Linked DNA regions of Ensifer sp. PDNC004. The protein of the gene in region 2 interacts with the protein of the main gene of each other region in a pairwise test. Links are inferred from orthologs where the notes say so. Each region holds a gene or a part of one and is shown on either strand. Other genes may lie near its edges.

Region 1 (7,578 bases), 490 kb from region 2 along the record:
TTACGGCGATGACCGATACCTCGGTACCACCCGGCACGATGCCGGCGACGGCTTCGACCGAAACCTGCGGCTTGCCGCCATCCCAGCGGGCGAGTTCACGAGCCGCATGGGCTGCGGTCAGCGCCAGCATGTCCGCCGAATAGAGATCGAGGTCATCGTTGCTGGCTCCACCGAAGAGGATCTCCGGCGCCAGCGCCTCGACGCCCAGTTTGATGGCGGCCGCCTTCGCTGCGTCGATGTGTCTGTCCCGCTTCGGATTGTATTTCACGCCCATGAAGTCTCTCCCATTCATGATAGGCCAAACCCTATCAGAACCATGGCTAATGGCGACCGCTTTTTACGCTGATTTCGGCAAAATCGAGCCCAAAATCGGAGAATTTCACGTGAAAACAGCTTAAATCCATTTAAATCGAAGGTAATTTCGCGAAAATTGCTCGAAAATCGAAGAAAAAGCACGAAAACGCCAGAGGCTTCTCCGGAGCCTATCTGCCATCGGCTGTTGACAGGGCGGTGACAGTCGGGTGAACAGAGTTTCGAGATCGTAGGATTGGACTGGTCGATGCCCGAAATGCCCTCCCTGCCCGGCGCCGTCATCGTCATCTCGAGCCATGTCGTGCGCGGCAAGGTGGGCAACAGGGCCGTGGTCTTCGCGCTGGAGACCCTGGGGCATCCGGTCTGGGCCCTGCCGACCGTCATCCTCCCCTGGCATCCGGGTCATGGCCCCTCGACGCGGATCGCCATTTCCGATCAGGATTTCGGGGCGGTGATCGATGACCTTATTGCAGCACCCTGGGCCGGAGAGGTGCGCGCCGTGCTTTCGGGCTACCTCGGCTCGGCGGGACAGGCGGAAGCCGTGGCGCGGCTGGTGACGGCGCTGAAGGAGCGCGATCCCAAGCTGATCTATGCCTGCGACCCCGTGGTCGGCGATGCCGGCGGTCTCTATGTGCCGGAAACCACGGCGGTTGCCATTCGCGACCGCCTGCTGCCGCTTGCAAATCTTGCGACCCCCGAACCGCTACGAGCTCGCCTGGCTCGCTGGCGCGACGCTGGAGACGAACACGGCGATCCTCGACGCGGCGCTCGGCCTCGGTCCGGCCCGCGTGCTGGTCACGTCCGCCGTACCGATGATGAGCGGCGGGACCGGCAATCTCTTTCTTTCGGGCAACCACGCGCTGCTTGCCGAACATCGTCTGGTCGAAAACCCGCCGAACGGCACGGGTGACCTGTTGGCGGCGGTGTTTCTCGCCCGGATCCTTGAAGGACTTTCAGAGGAACGCGCCTTGCAGATGGCGACGGCGAGCGTATTTGAGATCATCGCGCGGAGCGTCAAGCGCGGCGCAGATGAATTGACCATCGAGCAGGACGCGTCGAGCCTCTCGACGCCCATGGCGATGGTGCAGATGCGCCGGCTGGTTCATCCGAATCAGATGCGGCGCAAGTGAAGAAGCTGTTCACGGACCGCCACCCTATGGCATCGTGGATTGAATTTTAGATCGCGATCATTTTCATGACGGAGGTGCGGGTGGGCGAAAGCCGGCCATGCCGCCTTGAAGCACGAGCGGAGCAATCGATGGACAAGCAGCAGCAGCGTTTTCCGGACTATCTTCTGAACGGCTACCACAATTTCATGAACGGTCGCTTCAGCGAACAGCAGAAACGCTACAAGGCGCTGGCGGAAACCGGGCAAAAGCCGAAGACAATGGTCATTGCCTGTTGCGACTCGCGCGCTGCGCCGGAAACGATCTTCGACAGCGGCCCTGGCGAACTCTTTGTCGTGCGCAACGTCGCCAATCTCATGCCGCCCTACGAGCCGGATGGGCACTACCACTCGACTTCGGCGGCGCTGGAGTTCGCCGTACAGTCGCTGCGCGTCAGCGACATCGTCGTCATGGGCCACGGCCGCTGCGGTGGTATCAAGGCGGCACTCGATCCGGATGCCGAGCCGCTGTCGCCGGGCGATTTCATCGGACGCTGGATGCATCTTCTGAAGCCCTCGGCCGAGCAGATCCAGAGCAATGACGTGATGACTCAGGCTGAGCGCCAGCGCGCGCTCGAGCGGGTTTCGATCCGCAACTCGCTTGCCAATCTGCGCACGTTCCCATGCGTCCAGATCCTCGAGGCCAAAGGCAAGCTCCACCTGCATGGCGCCTGGTTCGACATCTCGACCGGCGAACTCTGGGTGATGGACCCGGTTACCGGCGACTTCTCCCGCCCGGGAATGTAATCGATCAGCAAAAAGGCCCGGCTCTTCCGAACCGGGCCTTTTGTCTGTTTGGAACGACTAAGTGTTCCGAAAGACGCAAATCCTAGAGACCGTCGATCTCGGCGCCGATGATGGCGATCGCCTGCTGGTAGACGGTTGCCGCATTCCAGCCCTGGATCGCGGCGAAGTTCGCCTGACCCTGCTGATAGCCGGCGCCCGGCTGCCAGCCATGGCCGCGCAGGAAGTTGGCGGTGGACGCCAGCGCGTCGGCCTTGGAGCGAACCATGTCGACATGGCCGTTGCCGTCGCCATCGACGCCGTATTTCAGGACGTTGGCGGGCAGGAACTGGGTCTGGCCGATTTCGCCGTGGGCGGCGCCCCGCGCATCCGGGCTCAGGTCGCCGCGCTGCACGAGCTGCAGGGCCGCATAAAGCTGGTTGGTGAAGTAGTCCGAGCGACGGCAGTCATAGGCGAGCGTCGAAACGGCCGAGAGCGTGTGCTCCTTGCCCATGAAGCCGCCGAAACCGGTTTCCATGCCCCAGATGGCGATCAGCGGGCCGGCCGGTACGCCGTAGCGCCGCTCGATGCTGGCAAAAAGGGCAGCGTTCTGCTGCTTCATCTTTTTGCCGCGGGAAATGATCACCTGGCCGCCACGCTTCTGCATGAACTGGTCCAGCGACAGCTTGAAGCTCTTCTGGCCGCGGTCGGCGCGGATCGTCGCCTTGTTGTAGGAGACGCCGGAGAGTGCACGGTCGAGCACCTGCGGGCTGATGCCGCTGCCGGAAGCCTGCCGCTTAAAGTTCTGAACCCAGGCTTCAAAGCCGCTTCCGTCATTGCCGCATTGGGCGGCAGATGCCACCGCCGGAAAAACTGCAGTCGAAATCAGGGCAACAAGCCCCACTGCTGCGCACTTCGCCCTGTGCATGAAATACCCCGTCATAGCCCGAATCTCGTTGCTCTTAAAAATGCCAGCCTTCGCCGGCCGTGTCACCTCCCGCAAGCGGCAGGTAACTTTATCGTGGTTTCACGTGAATCCGGGAAGGATCAGCCCCTCGTGAAACAGGAAACCCGCCAGGCCCGAAAGAGCCTGGCGGGAGTGAATGGTTCTAGTGCCGTTTTCAGGCAGCCTGCTTGCGCGGCTTGATCAGGCCACGGTTGACCAGGAGCTCGGCAATCTGGATGGCGTTGAGAGCAGCGCCCTTGCGCAGGTTGTCGGAGACGACCCACAGGTTGAGGCCGTTCTCGACGGTCGCGTCCTCGCGGATTCGCGAGATGTAAGTCGCATCTTCGCCGGCGCATTCGTAAGGGGTGACGTAGCCGCCGTTCTCGTGCTTGTCGACGACCAGGCAACCCGGCGCTTCGCGCAGGATGTCGCGCGCTTCGTCGGCGGTGATCTCGTTTTCGAACTCGATGTTGACCGATTCCGAATGGCCGATGAAGACGGGAACGCGCACCGCCGTGCAGGTCACCTTGATCTTCGGGTCGAGCATCTTCTTGGTTTCGGCCAGAACCTTCCACTCTTCCTTCGTGTAGCCGTCTTCCATGAACACGTCGATGTGCGGAATGACGTTGAAGGCGATGCGCTTGGTGAACTTCTTCGATTCGATCGGATCGGCGACGAAGACGGCGCGGGTCTGGTTGAAGAGTTCGTCCATGCCGTCCTTGCCGGCGCCGGAAACCGACTGGTAGGTCGAGACGACGACGCGCTTGATCTTGGCGTGGTCGTGCAGCGGCTTCAGCGCGACGACGAGCTGGGCGGTCGAGCAATTCGGGTTGGCGATGATGTTCTTCTTGGTGAACTGCGCGATCGCGTCCGGGTTCACTTCCGGAACGATCAGCGGCACTTCGGCGTCGTAGCGCCAGGCCGAGGAGTTGTCGATGACGACGCAGCCCTGCTGGCCGATCTTCGGCGAATACTTCAGCGATACGGCGCCGCCGGCCGACATCAGGCAGATATCGGTGTCGGAGAAGTCGTAGTTTTCGAGGTTCTTGACCTTGAGGGTCTTGTCGCCGAAGGAAACTTCGGTGCCCTGGGAGCGGGCGGAAGCGAGGGCGACCACTTCATCCGCGGGAAAGCCGCGTTCGGAAAGGATGTTCAGCATCTCCCGGCCGACATTGCCGGTGGCGCCTGCGACTGCAATCTTGAAACCCATGATCTAAGCTCTCTTTTCTGTCTCTCCTCGTCGGGTGAGGGGGAAACCGCGCGACCTGCCGCGAGGGTTCCTGTCCCCGGCCAAACCGGGGAGAGAGCGGAGGGCCAGAGACGTCAGACGGTTTTCGTCGTCGTTTTGGCCGTTGTTTTGCAAGCGAACGAAAAATCGACATCCTGCCCCGCGGCAAGAGCCGGCAGGATCAAAGCAGCGATGGCTGGACCGATCGGTCGCATGGTGGTGATTTCCTCGTTCGTCGCTGCTCTTACGCGGTTTTGGGGAAGAGTCAAGACATTGCCGCGCGCCGGCACGCTCCCCGCCCTGCCCGCGATCGATCGCCGCATTAGACGAAAGTCATAAGCCGAAAGCATCTCTGCCTGTGATGACACTTTTCTGACATCCTCATTTCAGGCGCACCACGTCCGGACGTTCGAGGGAGGAATGCTGGACCAGCCAATGGGCGCTCCTTTGGAGTGGAGGATTATCAAAATGGCAAATGTCGCGACAGCGGACGACGCAAAAACGCGTCCGATGACCGGCGAGGAGAAGAAGGTCATCTTCGCCTCGTCGCTCGGTACCGTCTTCGAATGGTACGATTTCTATCTCTACGGTTCGCTCGCCGTCTACATCGGCGCGACCTTCTTCAGTTCCTACCCGGAAACGACGCGTAACATCTTCGCGCTTCTGGCCTTTGCCGCGGGCTTCCTGGTTCGCCCGTTCGGCGCGCTCGTCTTCGGTCGCCTGGGTGACCTCGTTGGCCGCAAATATACCTTCCTCGTGACGATCCTGATCATGGGTCTGTCGACCTTCCTGGTCGGCATCCTGCCCGGCGCTGCCTCGATCGGCATTGCCGCGCCGATCCTGCTCATCGTGCTGCGCATGCTGCAGGGCCTGGCGCTCGGCGGTGAATATGGCGGTGCGGCAACCTACGTGGCCGAACACGCGCCGCATGGGCGTCGCGGCTACTTCACGTCCTGGATCCAGACCACGGCGACGCTCGGTCTGTTCCTGTCGCTGGTGGTGATCCTGCTCGTGCAGTTCGCGCTCGGCAAGGAAGCCTTCGCCGCCTGGGGCTGGCGCATTCCGTTCCTGCTGTCCTGCGTGCTTCTCGGCATTTCCGTCTGGATCCGTCTGAAGATGAACGAATCCCCGGCCTTCAAGAAGATGAAGGAAGAGGGCAAGGGCTCCAAGGCGCCGCTTCGGGAAGCCTTCGGCCAGTGGAAGAACGCCAAGATCGCGCTTCTGGCGCTGTTCGGTGCCGTCGTCGGACAAGCCGTGGTCTGGTACTCCGGTCAGTTCTACGCGCTGTTCTTCCTGACCGGCGTCCTGAAAGTAGACGGTCAGTCGGCCAACATCATGGTCGCCGCCTCGCTTTTGATCGGCACGGGCTTCTTCGTGCTCTTCGGCTGGCTCTCCGACAAGATCGGCCGCAAGCCGATCATCATGGCCGGTCTGCTGCTTGCGATGCTCACCTACTTCCCGCTGTTCAAGGCGCTGACCTGGGCCGGTAACCCTGCACTCGCTGAAGCCCAGGCAACCGTTCGCGCAACGGTGACCGCGGCTCCCGGCGACTGCAAATTCCAGTTCAACCCGACGGGCACGGCGAAGTTCACGACCTCGTGCGACATCGCAACCGCGTTCCTTACCAAGAACTCCGTTCCCTATGACGTCGTCACGACGGCAGCGGCGGGCACGGCGGCGACGGTCAAGGTCGGCGACACCACGATCAACAGCTACGACGCAGTCGCTGCTGGCGATGGTGCCAAGGCCGCCAACGCCGCCTTCGAAAAGCTGACCAACATGGCGCTCCACAATGCCGGCTACCCGCTGGTTCGTGGCGCGGCGAAGGTTCCGGACGCCAAGCTTGACGGTTTTGTCACCGCCAACCCGGAACTGTCGCTTGACGCAGCCGCAGTGCGCGGCGGTGAAAAGACCATGGTTCCGGCCGAAAAGCTCATCGCTGACAAGCTGCTGACCAAGGATGAAGTGGGCGCTGCCACCGAAATGGCCGTCTACACGATCGCCGGCGGCGGCACCTACGCGATGGTCGCGGATCCTGCCAACGTCAACTGGACGACGATCATCGCGGTGCTCACCGTGCTCGTCATCTACGTGACGATGGTCTACGGCCCGATCGCAGCCCTGCTGGTCGAACTCTTCCCGACCCGCATCCGCTACACCGGCATGTCGCTGCCCTACCACATCGGCAACGGCTGGTTCGGCGGGCTGCTTCCGGCAACGGCCTTCGCGATGAGTGCTGCCCAGGGCGATATCTACTACGGCCTCTGGTACCCGATCGTCTTTGCAGGGATCACGCTGGTCATCGGCCTCCTGTTCCTGCCGGAAACGAAGGATCGCGACATCCACGCGATGGATTAAGCCTGGCGCTCCCGGAGAGAGCACATCCCGGGAGCACCTCAAATCTTCCCCGAGCTATTATGGCTCTCCTGACTCCGGCGCGGTCTTCCGCGCCGGCTTTTTTATTGGGTCGGCTCGCTGCGTCCGGCAAGCGGCCAACCGCCCGGGCCGAGGCGAAACAGGCGACCGTATTTGGCGAAGACAAACGCCATCATCACCGATGTCCAAAGGCCGAGCAGCAGCCCGGCGGCGACGTCGCTCGGATAGTGTGCGCCAACGATGACGCGGGAAACACCGATTATCAGCGCCAGGACCAGAAACAGTGGCCTCAGTCTCGGCAGCAGCATGGCGAAGACGCCGAAAAACGCACCGGCCGCGGTCGAGTGCCCGGACGGAAAGCTTTCATAGAGATCACTGGTGGCGAACGGCGTCAGGCTGTAGGCGCCGAGCTCGGCAAAGAGTTCCGGTCGTGCCCGTCCGATCAGGAGCTTCAGCGTGTGCACGAGGCCGCTGGCCGTGCCGATCGTCAGCAGGAAATAGGCGGCGAGATCGCCGGCGGCGCGCGCCTTGTTCTGAAGCGGCCCCTGGCCTGCCGCCCGGCGCAGCACGAAGGCCCCCGCAAGCAGGATACCCGAAAGATAGATCATCCAGCCAAAGGTACCGAAATCGGTGATCCGTTCATTGAAGGTGACGATGCTGTCCGGCAGGCCCTGAGCGCGCTGCGACAGGAACGGATCGAGCGGGATGAGCGCGAACACGAGGACGGCAGTCGTCAGCACGATCCATCCGGTGGCCGCAAGTGGTCGGTTCATGGTTCTCCTGTCCTGCCGGCCAGATCGCGCGGCAATTGTCTGCTCCCGTCGGGGC
Region 2 (7,397 bases):
CAATGCGCTGATCTCGTCGCTCTCCGGCGCGGTTGAGGCCGTCACCGGGCGTCAGCCGAAGCTGTCGACAACCGGCGGCACCTCGGATGCGCGCTTCATCAAGGACTACTGCCCGGTGGTCGAATTCGGTCTCGTCGGCCAGACCATGCACATGGTCGACGAACGGGTCGCCGTCGCCGACCTCGAGACGCTGACCAACATCTATGAAACCTTCATCTTCAGCTGGTTCGGCCATGCCTCTGCTTGATGAGGTGCTTGCCTATATCCGGGGGCTCTGGCTCCTGGCGCAGGGTAACGAAGAAGGCTTCCGCTGGTTCGATTTCAGCGAGAGCGGCCTCTGGCGCTCGTTCACGTCCATGCTCTGGTGCCTGCCAGCGATCGCCGTCACCTGGGCGTCCTGGCGGCTCTATTACCTCTCGGTCATGCCTGACGGCACCACGATCGGCATCGGCTTCATCTTCAAGCTGCTCGTCGTCGATCTTGTCAGCTGGCTCTTGCCGCTGGTGCTGATCGCCATTCTCTCGCGACCGCTCGGCTTTGCCGGAGCGGTGGTACCGATCGTCGTCACCACCAACTGGCTCTCGGTGCCGCTCTCCTACGCCATGGCGCTACCGGCAGCGATCCGCGTCGTCATTCCCGGGAGCCAGGGGCTGACGAGCTTCATCTGGCTGACGCTGCTCGTCATCAGCGTTGCGGTGCTCTTCCGGCTGTTGCGGATGGTGACCGGCAACCAGACGCTGCTTGCTTCGGCGCTGACCGCGCTCTTCCTGCTGCCGTCGATGATGATCGGCGATCTCCTGCAGCGCTTCTTCGGCCTGATCCCGACGAGCTAAGACGTCGGGATCAGTAGTCCACCTGAAGGAAATAAAGCCCATCGGGCGGGGCGACGGGGCCGCAGGCCTTGCGGTTGCGGGCTTCAAGCGCTGCCTGCAGATCGTCAGGCGTCCATTTGCCCTCGCCCACCAGCTTCAACGAGCCGGCGAAGGAGCGGATCTGGTTGTGCAGGAAACTCTGCGCCGTCGCGCGGATCTCGATGACGCCGGCGACAAGCGCGACGTCCAGCCGATCGAGCGTGCGCACCGGACTTGCCGCCTGGCAATGGGCGGAGCGGAAGGTGGTGAAGTCGTGATGGCCGACGAGGCGCTGGGCGCCCGCGTGCATCGCTTCATGGTCGAGCGGCTTCGGAACCCACCAGGCGCGCCGGGCTTCAAGCGCCAGCGGTGCCGGCCGTGAGATGATGCGGTAGAGATAATGCCGGCGCAGCGCCGAGAAGCGCGCGTCGAATTCCTCGGACACTTCCTCGGCCTCGAGGATCGCCACCCGCTCGCCCGCAAGCCCCAGATGGGCGTTCAGCGCGTTGCGCAGCGTATAGGGCTTCCACGGACGCGTAAGGTCCGCATGCATGACCTGGCCGCTGGCATGCACGCCGGAATCGGTACGGCCGGCGCCGCGGATCGATACGGTCTCGCCGGTCAGCGACAGGATCGCCTTTTCGATCGCCCCTTGCACGGACTCTCCGTTGTCCTGCCGCTGCCAGCCGACATAGTCCGAGCCGTCATATTCGACGGTCAGCTTGAACCGCGGCATCAGCCGACCCTCGTGCCGGGCGCCACCGGCGTTCCGCGCAGGAAATCGGCCGCGTCCAACGCCTTGCCGCCGGCGCGCTGCAATCGGGTGAGCCGAACGGCGCCCTCGGCGCAGGCAATCGTCAGATTATCGTCGAGCACCGTGCCGGCCTCGCCCGCGCCGGAAGCGGGCTGCGAGTTCAACACCTTGATGCGTTCCGGCTTGCCGGCGATCTCAAGCTCGAACCAGGCGCCCGGGAACGGCGACAGGCCGCGGATGTGGTCGTGCACCGCGCGGGCGGGACGGGCGAAATCGATGCGGGTTTCGTTCTTGCTGATCTTCTGGGCGTAGACGACACCGTCCTCCGCCTGGACCGTGAGCGGCAGATCGCCGGCCTCGAGTTTCGCCATCGCTTCCCGCATCAGGCTGGCGCCGACCTGCATCAGTCGGTCGTGCAATTCGCCCCCCGTCATCGTCTCGCCGATCTGGACCGTCTTGGTAAGCGCCACCGGGCCGGTATCGAGCCCCTTTTCCATCTTCATCACCATCATGCCGGTCTCATGGTCGCCAGCCATGATCGCGCGCTGGATGGGCGCTGCCCCGCGCCAGCGCGGCAGCAGCGAGGCGTGGCCGTTGTAGCAGCCGAGCTTGGTGCCGGCGAGAATGGCCTCGGGCAGCAGCAGCCCATAGGCGACGACGACGGCGACGTCGGCGTCGAAATCACGGAAGGTCTGGCGGTCCGCCTCGTCCTTGAAGTTGACCGGCGTCAGCACCGGAATGCCGAGCAACTCGGCCGCCTGGTGCACCGGCGACTTCTGCAGGTCGAGCCCGCGACGGCCGCCCGGCCGCGGCGGCTGGGTGTAGGCGGCGACGATCTGATGGCCGGCCTCGGCAAGTGCCGCCAGTGTCGGCACCGAAAATTCCGGCGTGCCCATGAAGATGATGCGAAGCGACAAGGCGGTAACTCCGTCCTCTCAGATCACTTCATGCGGGGAAACGGCGAAATGATCTCATTCTCTAAAACAGGACAATTTCAGGAAAGCCGTTTCACGCACTTCCTGGAATGTTCAAAGGGTTCCCGCCTTCAAGCTTTCGCGCGATCGTCCGCGATCGAAGGCTCAGATCGCCTTGGCGCCGCGCGTCTTGGCGGCCTTGGTAAACTTACGGATCACCATGTCGCGCTTGAGCTTGGAGATATGGTCGATGAACAGCACGCCGTTCAGGTGGTCGATCTCATGCTGCAGGCAGGTGGCGAGCAGGCCATCGGCCTCGATCGTCTGTTCCTTGCCGTCGCGGTCCAGATGCTTGACGGTGATGACAGCGGGGCGCTCTACCTCGGCGTAATAATCCGGGATCGACAGGCAGCCTTCCTCGTAGACCGAATAGGTGTCGGACGAAGCGACGATCTCGGGGTTGATGAAGACAAGCGGCGTCTTCTCGTCGCCTTCTTTCGAAACGTCGAGCACCAGCATGCGCCTGGCGACACCGATCTGGATCGCGGCAAGGCCGATGCCGGGGGCATCATACATGGTTTCGAGCATGTCGTCGGCCAGGCGGCGGACGTCCGCGTCGACGGTTTCGATCGGCGTGGAAACCTGGCGAAGCACAGGATCGGGAAGGATGATGAGCGGCTTGATGGTCATGATGCTCCCATAGCCGATCTTTCCATCGACGCGCAAGGAAATTGCCTTGCCACCTGCGGCACCCGTTCGCCCCTGGCCGGGCATTAACCTCGACGCGCTTCTGTTCTTGTTTTGATCTACACTTCGCGAGAGAATCTGTTAGGCTCGGCGCATGGAACCTGCGCCCCTTCCCTTCGCCCAGCCGCTGTTTTTCATCGGCACTCTGCCAATCACCCTGGGCCATCTCGTGCTTGCCGCCGGCCTTGTGGTCGTCGTTGCCGGTCTGATAGCGTTGTCGCGCCGACGCAATCCCCGCGACGACGAGCGGCAGGAACAGATGGCAATGCTGCTGGCCGCCCAGACGGAGATGCAGGGGCGGGTCGCGGCGATGGCCGAGGTGTTCGGTGCCCGGCAGGCGGAGCTCAACCAGACGCTCAGCCAGCGCATCGACGGCATGACCCACCGCATCGGTACCTCGATCAGCGAGCAGACCAAGGCGACGCATGAAAACCTGCGCCGGCTGCAGGAGCGCCTCGCGGTCATCGACACGGCCCAGAACAACATCCAATCGCTCGCCAAAGATATGGCCGGGCTTCAGGCGATCCTCTCGAACAAGCAGACGCGCGGCGCCTTCGGCCAGTCGCGCATGGAAGCGATCATCGCCGACGGGCTGCCGATGGGCGCCTTCGAATTCCAGGCGACGCTGTCGAACGGGGTGCGGCCCGACTGCACCATCCGCATGCCGAACGGCCAGCCGCCCCTGGTCATCGACGCAAAATTTCCGCTCGAAGCCTGGAACGCAATGCGTGACGCGCCGACCCCGGAACGCCGCCAGCAGATCGCCCAACTCTTTCGCCGCGACATGGAAACGCATGTGCGCGATATCGCCGGCAAATATCTGATCCCGGGTGAAACGCAGGACACCGCCTTTCTCTTCGTCCCCTCGGAATCGATCTTTGCGGAGATCCACGAGCATTTCGAAGCGATCGTGCAGAAGGCACACCGCCAGCGGATCGTCATCGTCTCGCCCTCTCTGCTCCTTTTGTCGATCCAGGTGATCCAGGCTATCCTCAAGGATGCGCGCATGCGCGAGCAGGCGCACCTGATCCAGGGCGAAGTCGCGCGGCTGATGGAGGACCTTGGCCGTCTCGACGAGCGTGTGCGCAAGCTGCAGGGCCATTTCGCCATGAGCCAGAAGGATGTCGAGGACATCCTCGTTTCCTCCAGCAAGCTGACCCGCCGCGGCGCCAAGATAGAGGCCCTCGAATTGCAAGCGGAAGGCGGCACACGGGACGCTGGTGAACCACGTGCCCCGGTCGACAATCGCGTCGGGCAATTGCGCCTGCGGGTGGTTGACGAGGACTGAGGCTGTCGGGCACTCTCCGGCCCAATTCGCAAAGCCGACAGGATACCTACACATGATTACTGTTTTTGGGTCCATCAACATGGATCTGATCGCCACCACCGCACGCCTTCCGAAGCCCGGCGAAACCGTCGCCGGCACCGGCTTCTCGACCGCCGCCGGCGGCAAGGGCGCAAACCAGGCGCTGGCCGCACGGCGCGCCGGCGCCACGGTGCAGATGGCAGGCGCGGTAGGCAAGGACAGCTTTGCCGACGGCGCGCTCGAACTGCTGAAGGGTGCCGGCGCCGACCTGTCGCTGACCAAGACAGTCAGCGAACCGACCGGCACCGCGCATATCCTCGTCGGCGGTGACGGCGAAAATGTCATCGTCGTCGTCGCCAGCGCCAATGCGACGGTCAATGAGGCCGATGCTGAAAAGGCAGTCGATGGCATGAAGCCCGGCGACACCTTGATGCTGCAGCTCGAAATTCCGGCCGCCTCGGTCGAAAAGGCGCTCACCGCCGCCAAACAGAAGGGCGTGCGCTCTGTCATCAACATCGCGCCGCTGACGCCGGAGGCAGCCCGCCTCGGCCGCATGGCCGATATCGTCATTGCCAACGAAACCGAATTCGAGCTGCTGGCCGGCAAGAGCGGTATCGGGAGCACTGAGCGCGAAGAAGCGATGAAGGCGCTGCACGCGGAGACCGGCCAGACGGTCATCGTCACGCTTGGCGCCGAAGGCGTGGTGGCCGTACATGAGGGCGAGATCCAGCGCGCCAAGGGCCTGAAGATCGAGCCGGTCGATACCGTCGGCGCCGGCGACACCTTCTGCGGTTATCTCGCAGCCAGCCTCGATGCCGGCATCGCCTTCCCCGACGCTCTGCGCCGCGCAGCAGTCGCCGGCTCCCTCGCCTGCCTGAAGAGCGGCGCTCAGCCTTCGATCCCGCTCGCTGCGGACGTGGCATCGCGCCTCTAGATTCCGCACCTAAAAGCGCACGCTTGAGACGGGCGATATTCGCCCGTCTTCATTATTCCCGGCCCCTTGCCCGCATCGTTTCCCCCCTTCCGACGACCGCTCGCGCAATCCGGACAGCCGATGTCGCGGACGTAAAACTTTGCGCGCAATTTTATCCAAGCGATGCGTAAAACAGCGTCCGTGTTGGCCCTATCTTAAGAATCTCCAGTCTATTCAGGACCGTGAGAAAACCGGCCAAAGCGCCTGGTCGTCTCCAACATGCCGGTCGGCATCTGACGCTCCATGATGGAGTTCACCCCCATTGCGAAATGCGTCCACCGCAGGTGAAAACCTGCGAACCTCCCAGCACGTGAGGATTTCATGTTCAAGTTCCAAGCCAAATCGCTGGCGACCAAACTGATCGCGGTGACAGGCGGCACGATCGCACTTGTCCTGCTTGCCTCGAATTTCGTTCTCATCTCCCAGACCGAGGACCGCGTCGAAACGCTGGTCCTCGAACAGGCTGGCGGCGAAGCCCGCGCGATTGCCTCCGACATTGCCGGCGACATCGGCGAGCTTGCAAGTGCTGCCCGCTCGATGGCGGGCATCCTCGGCCGCGCACATGCCGAGAAGTCGCTGGAGCGCACCGGGGTGATCAACATCCTCAGGGCAAACCTCGAGCAGAACCCGTTCGCCTTCGGCAGCTGGTTCGCCGAGGAGCCGAAGGCTTTCGACGGTCGCCAGGAAGACGTCGTCAACAACAAGCAACTGGGCGGCAACGACAAGGGCATCTTCACGCCCTATTGGTCGAAGAGCCGCACCAACGAAATCCAGTACTCCACTTTTGGCGCTGACTACGCGGCCGAGTGGTACAAACTCGCTGCAACAAGCGGCAAGGGTGCAATCACTCAGCCCTACACCGCACAGGACACCGACGTACCGACCGCAATGAGCTCGATCGCCTATCCGGTCATGTCCGGCGGCAAACTTCTCGGCGTCACCGGCGTCGACATTTCGCTCGCTTCGCTCGGCGATGGCCTCTCGAAGCTGAAGCCCTTCGACACCGGCCGCGTCTACCTGCTGTCGCAGACCGGCAAATGGCTGGTCGCACCGATCCCGGACCTTCTGCTCAAGGAGTATGACGGAGAAGGCAACGAGGTCGTCAAGAACGCGCTGGCCTCCGGCAAGCCGGGCATCATCTCCAACCTCTCCTATGACGGCAACGAGCCCTTCGACCGTCTCGTCTATCCGTTCACTCTCTCGGGCGTGAACACCAGTTGGGTCGTGCTCGTCGACGTGCCGCGCACCGCGATCAATGCGCCGGTCAAGGATCAGACCTACATGATGATCGTCGGCGGCCTCGTCGTGCTCGGCGCTGTGCTGCTCGGTCTCTATCTCGCGGTTCGTGGTTTCGTGCAGAAGCCGCTGGCAAGCCTCGTCAAGGACGTGAACGACCTCAGCCACGGTGACTATACCAAGGCGATCGCCGGCCAGGATCGTTCCGACGAAACCGGCGAAGTCGCCAAGGCGCTCGAAGGCTTCCGCCATCAGCTTGCCGACACCAAGCGCCTCGAAGGCGAAGCCCGCCATGAGCGCGAACAGGCCGAGCGCGAACGCGGCCGCTCGGAAACCGAGCGTGCCGAATCGAGCGCGCTTCAGCGCGACATCGTCGCCCGCCTCGGCAAGGGTCTCTCGCATCTGTCGTCCGGCGATCTCGCATTCCGCATCACCGACGATTTCCCGGGCGAATACGCCCAGCTTAAGCGCGACTTCAACGCGGCGATGGAAAGCCTCGAAGAGACGATCCGCACCGTCAACCATTCGGTCGTCAACATCGGCAACGGCACCAGCGAAATCAGCAGCGCCGCCAACGACCTGTCGCACCGCACCGAGCAGCAGGCTGCAAGCCTGG

Evidence for each region.
Region 1: the proteins of def (region 2) and JVX98_RS22665 interact in binary tests that used the Escherichia coli proteins (3 or more experiments, as listed by UniProt). The link is inferred for Ensifer sp. PDNC004 from one-to-one orthologs.

Annotation. Positions count from the first base shown.
Region 1 is NZ_CP070353.1:2,959,552-2,967,129, forward strand. The notes cover bases 2,340-5,271. They hold JVX98_RS22665 (aspartate-semialdehyde dehydrogenase), read right to left. Parts: upstream 4,357-5,271; coding sequence 3,322-4,356; downstream 2,340-3,321. Other genes in these bases: JVX98_RS22660 (lytic transglycosylase domain-containing protein), read right to left, coding at 2,340-3,128; JVX98_RS22670 (hypothetical protein), read right to left, coding at 4,470-4,742; JVX98_RS22675 (MFS transporter), read left to right, coding at 4,843-5,271. Outside these bases: JVX98_RS22645 (NAD-glutamate dehydrogenase), read right to left, coding at 1-274; JVX98_RS22655 (carbonic anhydrase), read left to right, coding at 1,571-2,224; more of JVX98_RS22660, read right to left, coding at 2,307-2,339; more of JVX98_RS22675, read left to right, coding at 5,272-6,732; JVX98_RS22680 (phosphatase PAP2 family protein), read right to left, coding at 6,834-7,523.
Region 2 is NZ_CP070353.1:2,473,562-2,480,958, forward strand. Bases 1,448-4,198 are described here. They hold def (peptide deformylase), read right to left. Parts: upstream 3,210-4,198; coding sequence 2,685-3,209; downstream 1,448-2,684. Other genes in these bases: truA (tRNA pseudouridine(38-40) synthase TruA), read right to left, coding at 1,448-1,587; fmt (methionyl-tRNA formyltransferase), read right to left, coding at 1,587-2,522; JVX98_RS20270 (DNA recombination protein RmuC), read left to right, coding at 3,361-4,198. Outside these bases: dapE (succinyl-diaminopimelate desuccinylase), read left to right, coding at 1-247; JVX98_RS20250 (hypothetical protein), read left to right, coding at 234-833; more of truA, read right to left, coding at 844-1,447; more of JVX98_RS20270, read left to right, coding at 4,199-4,554; JVX98_RS20275 (ribokinase), read left to right, coding at 4,607-5,506; JVX98_RS20280 (methyl-accepting chemotaxis protein), read left to right, coding at 5,867-7,397. UniProt on the Escherichia coli protein: Removes the formyl group from the N-terminal Met of newly synthesized proteins. Requires at least a dipeptide for an efficient rate of reaction. N-terminal L-methionine is a prerequisite for activity but the enzyme has broad specificity at other positions.